DNA from 2 places in the Neobacillus sp. NPDC093182 genome. Region 1 is predicted to be linked to the other one. Evidence: predicted binding sites of a transcription regulator. Region 1 holds the regulator's gene; the other holds the start of a gene.
The links. Region 1 encodes LexA, which represses DNA repair genes until DNA is damaged. Its sites were predicted from a motif close to CGAACATATGTTCG; they were not measured.
Positions count from the first base shown of each region.

Region 2: the regulator LexA is predicted to act here: its motif matches at 2,328-2,341, upstream of parE (DNA topoisomerase IV subunit B).

Region 1 is NZ_JBIVOI010000009.1:94,060-98,495, reverse strand. It holds gene glnA (type I glutamate--ammonia ligase) at 1-810, shown strand, start outside; gene ACIQAA_RS17265 (DUF4257 domain-containing protein) at 1,221-1,511, opposite strand; gene lexA (transcriptional repressor LexA) at 1,774-2,397, opposite strand; gene yneA (cell division suppressor protein YneA) at 2,555-2,878, shown strand; gene ACIQAA_RS17250 (YneB family resolvase-like protein) at 2,888-3,544, shown strand; gene ACIQAA_RS17245 (DUF896 domain-containing protein) at 3,856-4,086, shown strand; gene tkt (transketolase) at 4,269-4,436, shown strand, end outside.
Region 2 is NZ_JBIVOI010000015.1:93,737-98,172, reverse strand. It holds gene ACIQAA_RS24185 (glycosyl hydrolase family 18 protein) at 1-884, shown strand, start outside; gene ACIQAA_RS24180 (ATP-binding protein) at 1,123-1,626, shown strand; gene ACIQAA_RS24175 (CoA-binding protein) at 1,752-2,165, shown strand; gene parE (DNA topoisomerase IV subunit B) at 2,444-4,423, shown strand; gene parC (DNA topoisomerase IV subunit A) at 4,420-4,436, shown strand, end outside.

The DNA of each region.
Region 1 (4,436 bases):
CTAGAAGAAATGGGCTTTGAAATTGAAGCTTCCCACCACGAAGTAGCACCAGGACAACACGAAATCGACTTTAAATATGCGGATGCGTTAACAGCTTGTGACCAAATCCAAACATTTAAATTAGTAGTAAAAACAATTGCTCGTAAACACGGTTTACATGCAACGTTTATGCCAAAACCATTATACGGAGTAAATGGTTCTGGAATGCACATGAATCTTTCATTATTTAAAGATGGTGTGAATTCATTCTACGAGCCAACTGGTGATTTAGAAATGAGTGATACAGCTCGTCAATTCATCGCTGGTATCTTAAAGCACGCTCCTACCTTTACAGCGGTAACAAACCCAACTGTAAACTCTTATAAGCGTCTAGTACCAGGTTACGAAGCACCTTGCTATGTTGCATGGTCTGCTAGAAACCGTTCACCATTAATTCGTATTCCAGCTTCTCGCGGTTTAAGTACTCGTGTAGAAGTAAGAAGCGTTGACCCAGCTGCAAATCCATACCTAGCAATGGCTGTTCTATTAAAGGCTGGTCTAGATGGAATCAAGAACAAATTAACTCCTCCAGCTCCAGTTGACCGTAACATCTATGTTATGAGCAAAGAAGAGAGAATTGAAGAAGGAATCATCGATCTTCCAGCTACTCTAGCTCAAGCATTAGACCTATTAAAGTCTGATGAAGTTATTGTATCTGGTTTAGGAGAGCACATCTTCGAACACTTTATCGAAGCAAAAGAAATCGAATGGGATATGTTCCGCACAGTCGTTCACCCTTGGGAACGCGAACAATATATGAGCATGTACTAAAATTAAGTAACCCAGTATTGACTATAGTCTTTACTGGGTTATTTTCGTTTTAATGGGTTGTGGTGTGCCTGTTTTATGTTGGAAGGTAGTTAGGGTGCGGTATGATGACCGTTTTCAGAGTAAAAATCGAAAAGTGGTAACCATGGAGCGTTCATGATGGCCGTTTTTAGAGTGAAAATCGAAAAGTGGTAACCATAGAGCATTCATGATGACCGAAATCCAAGGTGAAACGGAAAAGTGGTAACCATAGAGAGTTCATGATGACCGAAAACAGAAGAAAAACGAAAAAGTGGTCATCATAGAGTGTTCATGATGACCGTATCCATCGGGGAAATTAAAAAGTGGTAATTAAAAGATTCAGCAAAATTGAAAGACCCAGGATGGAAACGACCATACTGGGTTATTTGCGTTCAGGATTCTTTTTCTTTATTTTCATTAAGTGCTCTAAAATTAGTGAGTATGATATCACCACTAATCCCGGCAAGGGCCGATAAAAAAATGGTTTCTATCATTGAATTCGGAGTTGTGTAAATCATGATGAGGAAAGCTGCGACAGAACCAAGTAGCATTTCTTCTAAAAACCCTAAAAAGATAAACCTTTTTGTTTTCCGGGGCATAATTATTTTTCCGTGCTTCCTAACATGCCCTGCAATCCCTGCCATACCACCAATAACCATCGAGAAAATAATGTCCTTCAACACTTTTTCCACTCTCCTTAAGCCTAGTTTTTTTGGACCTAAGGTAAATCATGGTGTAATACTATTATACAAATAGTGGAAACTAGTTAGAATGAGTAAATATACACATTTTTGTATAAAGTGGAAATTGATTCTGAAATTGATGGTTGAAATTATGGAGACCTTGTCTGAATCAAGCATAGATTCGGACACAAGAGCTTTCCTTCGAGACTGATAAAAAAGAGTACAATTCAAAATCAGAATTGTACTCTTTCCCGTTTTAGGATTAATGAATATGTCGATAAACCCCAATTACTTTTCCGAGGATAGAAACGTTTCTTAAGATAATTGGATCCATGGTTGAGTTTTCAGGCTGCAGGCGAATGTAATCTTTTTCTTTAAAAAATCTTTTACAGGTCGCTTCATCTTCCTCTGTCATCGCAACGACAATATCCCCATTGTTCGCCGTTGGCTGCTGTCTTACGATTACGTAATCTCCATCGAGAATTCCTGCTTCTATCATACTCTCACCCATGATTTCTAGCATAAATACTTGCTCATCTGCAGGTGCTAGACTCTCAGGGAGCGGGAAAAACTCTTCAACGTTTTCAATGGCGGTAATAGGAAGACCAGCAGTTACTTTACCCACAATCGGTACATTGACAACATTGTTTCTTGGGATATGAATGGTTTCATCCACTTCTAGTATTTCGATAGCTCTTGGTTTAGTAGGATCTCGTCTAATAAGTCCTTTGCTTTCCAATCTTGCTAAATGACCGTGGACGGTAGAACTAGAGGCAAGTCCTACTGCTTCACCAATTTCCCGAACGGATGGCGGATAACCCTTCTTCTTTACTTCCCCTTTAATAAATTCAAGGATATCCTGCTGGCGCTTAGATATTTTTGTCATAATAGATACACCTCGCCCTATGTAATATTTACCTTTATTATAGCATGTTCGTATTTTTTATACAAACATAAGTTCGAATTATTATTGACAACAAACAAATGTTCGGATTATAATAAAAACATAAAAACGAACATACATTCTGGATAGGGGTTATATTATGAGAAAAATTTGGGACAGATACTCTTATGCTATTTTATTAATCATCTTGAGCTGCACAGTAGCTTTTATTTTATCATTACGTTTTAATGCTGATGTTGAAGAAACGTACTTAACGATTACTATTTCCGAAGGAGATTCGCTTTGGAAAATTTCTAACCAATATTCGGAGCAGCATTCATACTCTAATGATGAATTTGTCAGCTGGGTCAAGCACCATAATGAAATAGATGGAGATAAAATTTATCCTGGGGAAGAAATCATTATTCCTGTAAACTATGAAGTTGGGTCCATGACTGAATATGCAAGCGCTGCTGGGGAATAAAGTCAGATGGTGAATGCGATCGTTTACTGCCGGGTAAGTACAAACAAAGAAACCCAGGAAACATCATTAAAGCGTCAGGAAGAAGAGCTCACGCAGCTGGCGAGTCAATATCATTTTAATGTTGTCTCCATTATTAGAGAACAAGCGAGTGGTTATGAATTGGAGCGAGACGGGATTCTTGAGTTATTAGATTTATTGAAACATAATGATATACATGCTGTATTAATCCAAGATGAAACGAGACTCGGAAGAGGGAATGCGAAGATCGCACTCTTACATTGTATATTAAAAGAAGATGTGAAACTTTATAGTATTTCTCATAATGGTGAACTACAGCTTTCAGAAAGTGATTCAATGGTATTGAAAATTGTAGGGATGGTTGAGGAATATCAGCGTAAATTACATAATATTAAAATTAAACGTGGAATGAAACGAGCCGTGGCTCAGGGATACAAGCCTGAAAAAAATCTAAAAAACCTCGAGTGGAATTCTGGAAGAGAAAAAATAGAAGTTCCGATTGAAGAGATAGTCCGTCTTAGAAAAAATAAATTAACTTTTTCAGAGATTGCTGCTACTTTAAGAGGATTTGGATATAATATTTCAAAAGCAACTGTCCATAGACGCTATCAGGAATATCAAGAAACTATCGAATCAGAAGAAGATTAGACCATTTGCTTGTCAGATGGTCTATTTTTTAGTAAAATCAGTCTTTAAGTGAAGCTGTGGTAACGCTAATTGATGTTTAGAAACCCAGTTGATTGGAGCGGAAGGCACGAAGACTCCTCGAAAATGCTATCGCATTTTCTTCGTGCGTGGGCCGATTCGAAGGAGTAAATCCAATGTCCTGCAGGAGTACGGAGCAGGTGAGACCCCACAGGCGCAAGCGCCGAGGAGGCTCACCGCAACGCCTGCGGAAAGCGAAGTGCCTGCAACTGACTTGATTAACACAGCACAAGTATTTGAAAGGAGGGTCCTAAATGCTCTCAAAAGAAAAGATGGCAAGAATCAATGAATTAGCTAGAAAAGCTAAAGCAACTGGACTTACAGAAGCAGAAGCAAAGGAACAATCCAAATTAAGAAGCGAGTATTTGACCACTTTCCGCAGTTCTATGCTGGATACATTAACAAATACAAAAATCGTTGATCCTGAGGGAAATGACGTAACGCCAGAAAAAATAAAACAAAGAAAAAAATATAATCTACATTAATTTAAAAGGGAAACATTTTGTTTCCTTTTTTACATATTGCGCACTAACCTGTGTAAAAATATAAACTGAAGTGAAATAATTTGTTTAGTAGTCAAATTAATTGTTGAATTAATGTAAAGAGAGCTATAATATTAAGGTTGTTATTATTTTTTTATCCTAGAGAATCAGGAGTGATGTAAACAATGTTTGATACTATTGATGCTTTGTCCGTAACCTCTATTCGTACGCTTTCAATCGATATGATTGAAAAAGCAAATTCAGGCCATCCTGGAATGCCAATGGGTGCTGCACCAATGACCTACACTTTATGGACTCGTTTCATGAACCACAACCCAAAAAACCCAGAGTGG
Region 2 (4,436 bases), on a different contig from region 1:
CTTGGTTCTCCCTAACTGGAAATGATGGGACAATAAGTAATTTAGCGTCTTTAGAATATAGTAAATGGGCACAATCCAAGGGATATCAAGTATGGGGATTATTTTCAAATTCGTTTGATCCGGTACTAACGCATGAAGCGTTAAAGGACTTTGAAACACGTCAAAAGATTATCGTCCAGCTTCTTCATTTCAGTCAAATGTACCAATTACAGGGGATTAACTTTGATATTGAAAATGTCTATCCCGCAGATGGTCCACTTGTTACTCAATTGATGAGGGAAGCAGCACCGTATTTGCATGAAGCAGGGTTAGTTGTTTCCATGGACATTACGTTTTATGCAGGTGAAAACAATAATTGGTCATCCTTCTACGAAAGAGATAAGCTTGCAAGTATTGTGGATTACCTTATTATTATGGCATATGATGAACACCCGGGATCGTCTCCTGTTGCCGGCAGTGTTTCAAGTCTTCCATGGGTAGAGATGAACCTGCAAAACTTGTTAAAAGAAGTACCAAAAGAAAAATTAATACTAGGTGTCCCTTTATATACTAGATTGTGGAAGGAACAAATGAAAGATGATGGAACGACAGAGGTTTCCTCTCAATCTATGTCAATGGCGAAGGTGAAAGAATGGCTTGCAGAAAAAGGAATTCAGCCTGTGTATGATGAGGCAAGCGGCCAAAATTACGCTGAATATTTTGCAGCAGAAGAGAATGCCACTTATAAAGTATGGATTGAGGATGAATTATCGTTAACGAAGCGGGCAAAACTTGCAGCCACTTATCAACTGGCAGGTATGGCTTCCTGGTCAAGAGTCTTTGGTGATCAGACGGCGTGGACTGCGATGAATATCGACCCTAATAAGGCAGTAACACAGAAATAGACCACATAGCTGGTCTATTTTTGCATCTTTTAAAATAATATTCTGTCTAAGTTAAGAACAATTAAAGTCTATTTTATTACAAATATATGGAGAATTTTCAAACCCTTTCGGCAGCGATTGAAAATAATTGTTATCCCGAAATATAATTTAAGAAAAAGTCGTTAAAACCGCTGCCTGTCAACTGTGTAACTGAACGGTTTTCTGATATTAAAATTTAGTAGATAAAAGAGGTGAACATATGTCGCAAACCAATCATGATTTTCGAGAGTTCTATCGCACTAAGAAAGAAAAGAGTTCCTTTTCTGTTTCAGATTCCATTGAGGAAGCATTGTCAATTTTTTTCTCCTGCCTAAAGAACCACGATATTCAGGTAGATTTCGAATACCGAGGTCTGCAAATGGTCTATGGATTTCCAACTGTTTTCAGTCAAATCATTTTACATATATTAATATATGTGAGAGAAACTTTTGATACAAACCATATAAAAAATCGAAAACTGAAGATCAAGATTTCCAATGATACAGAGTTTATTAATGTGGAGTTTACTGATAATGCAGGTGGTATTGATCCTGCACTAATCTCTAGCTTATCTCAACCGGATTTCACAATAAATGGGGGCCGAACTGGGAATGGCCTTTATATAACGAAAATGTATATTGAAAAGATGAATGGTTTCGTTAGGATTCAAAATACGGAGGATGGATCACGTTTTATTTTATCTGTTCCGAAGGTTCTTTCCTAATCACTCCAAAACTCGATACTTATATGCTCCGGAACCCCAGGAGCTATTTTTTTTGGCAAAAAATCGAATTGTGTTATAGTAAAAGGAAGCTAGTAAAATTCAGGAAATAAAGGAAGTGTTTGTTCATGGCAGTTGAAAATCCATCTTTAGAGGAAATTGGAGCAATTTTAAAGAAATCGAAACGCATCGCTGTTGTGGGGTTAAGTGATAAACCAGACAGAACCTCTTATATGGTTTCTGAGGTGATGCAAAGAGCAGGTTATGAGATCATTCCAGTGAATCCAACGGTTGATGAAGTGCTCGGAGTGAAAGCGGTTGCTTCCTTAAAGGATATTGAGGGACATATTGATATCGTTAATGTTTTCCGTCGTTCAGAACAATTGTTTGATGTTGCGAAAGAATTTGACCAAGTTGACGCCGATGTTTTTTGGGCACAGCAGGGCTTGGTAAATGAGGAAGCCTACGAGTTTTTGAAAGAAAAAGGGTATACAGTCATTATGGACCTTTGTATTAAAGTGGCACATGCTTTAACAAAATAAGGATCAAAGAAAAATGCTGCTAACATTTAGCAGTTTTTTTCTTTTTTTTTCGATAGGTCGTGTTACAAAATTATGTTGTTTTAATTTTGACATTTGCCAAATCGAAATAAATCGCTAAAATAAAGCATAGACGCCGTAAACATGTGGTACAATTAAGAGCGGCAAACATTCGTTCTAAATTATGGAAATAACTTTTTTACACGAATGAATAAACTTACTCATAAAGATAGCAATTAACAGATGTTTTTTCTTTTGCAGGGAATGAAAGGGGTATTTTAGTGGCAAGTAATCAGAAAGCTTTTGAATATAATGATGATGCCATACAGGTACTAGAGGGGCTGGAGGCCGTCAGGAAGCGACCAGGAATGTACATCGGGAGCACTGATACACGCGGATTACACCATCTTGTATACGAGATTGTCGACAACTCTGTCGATGAGGCTCTGGGTGGATTTGGGGACCAAATCATTGTGAAAATTCACAAAGATAACTCGATAAGCGTAATGGATAAAGGACGCGGAATGCCAACGGGCATGCATAAAATGGGGAAACCGACTCCAGAAATTATCTTAACTGTCCTCCATGCCGGCGGTAAATTTGGCCAAGGCGGTTATAAAACCAGCGGCGGTCTGCATGGTGTTGGCGCCTCTGTTGTTAATGCCTTATCTGAATGGTTAACGGTAACGATAAAAAGAGACGGCTTTGTTTATGAACAACGGTTTGAAAATGGCGGTAAACCGGTTACGACCTTGGAGAAAATCGGGAAAACCAATCAAACAGGTACAACGATTCACTTTAAGCCGGACCCGTCCATCTTTTCTACCACCACATATAATTTCGAAACCTTATGTGAGAGGTTACGAGAGTCAGCGTTTCTTTTAAAAGGATTGAAGATTGAAATCATTGATGATCGTAATGATTTTCATGAAGTTTTTCATTATGAAAATGGGATTGAGGCCTTTGTTTCTTACTTAAATGAAGAAAAAGATGTCCTTCATCCCGTCGTTAGCTTTGAGGGAAGCCATAATGGGATTGAAGTGGAATTTGCTTTTCAATTTAATGATGGCTATTCAGAGAACATGCTTTCGTTTGTAAACAATGTCCGGACGAAAGACGGCGGAACACATGAAGTAGGTTCGAAAACGGCTATGACGCGTGTTTTTAATGATTACGCACGAAAGGTTGCACTGTTAAAAGAAAAGGAAAAAAATCTTGAAGGTGCCGATATTCGTGAAGGATTGTCTGCGATTATATCGATTCGGGTTCCCGAGCAATTATTACAATTCGAGGGGCAGACGAAGGGAAAATTAGGTACGAGTGAAGCAAGATCGGCAGTCGATGCAGTTGTTTCTGAACACCTGACTTACTTCCTGGAAGAAAATCCAGACATCAGCGCGTTATTGATTAAGAAGTCCATTAAAGCTTACCAAGCCCGTGAAGCAGCAAGAAAAGCACGGGAGGACGCACGCAGCGGGAAGAAACGAAAGCGGTCTGATGCTCTTTTATCAGGGAAGCTTACACCTGCTCAATCAAGAAATCCGCAAAGAAATGAGATTTACTTGGTTGAGGGTGACTCCGCAGGCGGTTCAGCTAAACAAGGCCGTGACCGCCGCTTTCAAGCCGTACTTCCACTTCGTGGTAAAGTTATCAATACGGAAAAGGCGAAGCTTGCGGATATTTTTAAAAACGAAGAAATCAATACGATTATTCATACGGTTGGCGCTGGTGTTGGATCTGATTTTAATCTAGAAGATGTAAACTACGATAAAGTCATTATTATGACCGACGCCGATACAGACGGTGCACATATTCAAGTATTACTGTTAACCTTTTTCTATCGGTATATGAAACCGCTAATTGAAGCAGGTAAAGTGTTTATCGCGCTGCCTCCTTTATATAAAGTGAGTAAAGGCGCCGGTAAAAAAGAAATCATTGAATACGCCTGGAACGAGGATGAACTTCAGGGTGCCATTAAAAAGGTTGGCAGAGGCTATATGATTCAGCGCTATAAAGGTCTTGGCGAGATGAATGCAGACCAGCTTTGGGATACAACGATGAATCCAGAAACACGGACATTAATACGTGTGAAAATAGATGACGCGGCAAGAGCAGAGCGACGTATCACCACGCTTATGGGTGATAAAGTTGACCCTCGCCGTAAATGGATTGAAAGCAATGTGGCGTTTGGGTTAGAAGAAGATGATACGATCCTTGAAAATGAAAATATTATGGTCGTTGAGGAGGAATCTGAAGAATGAGCACAAATGAGAA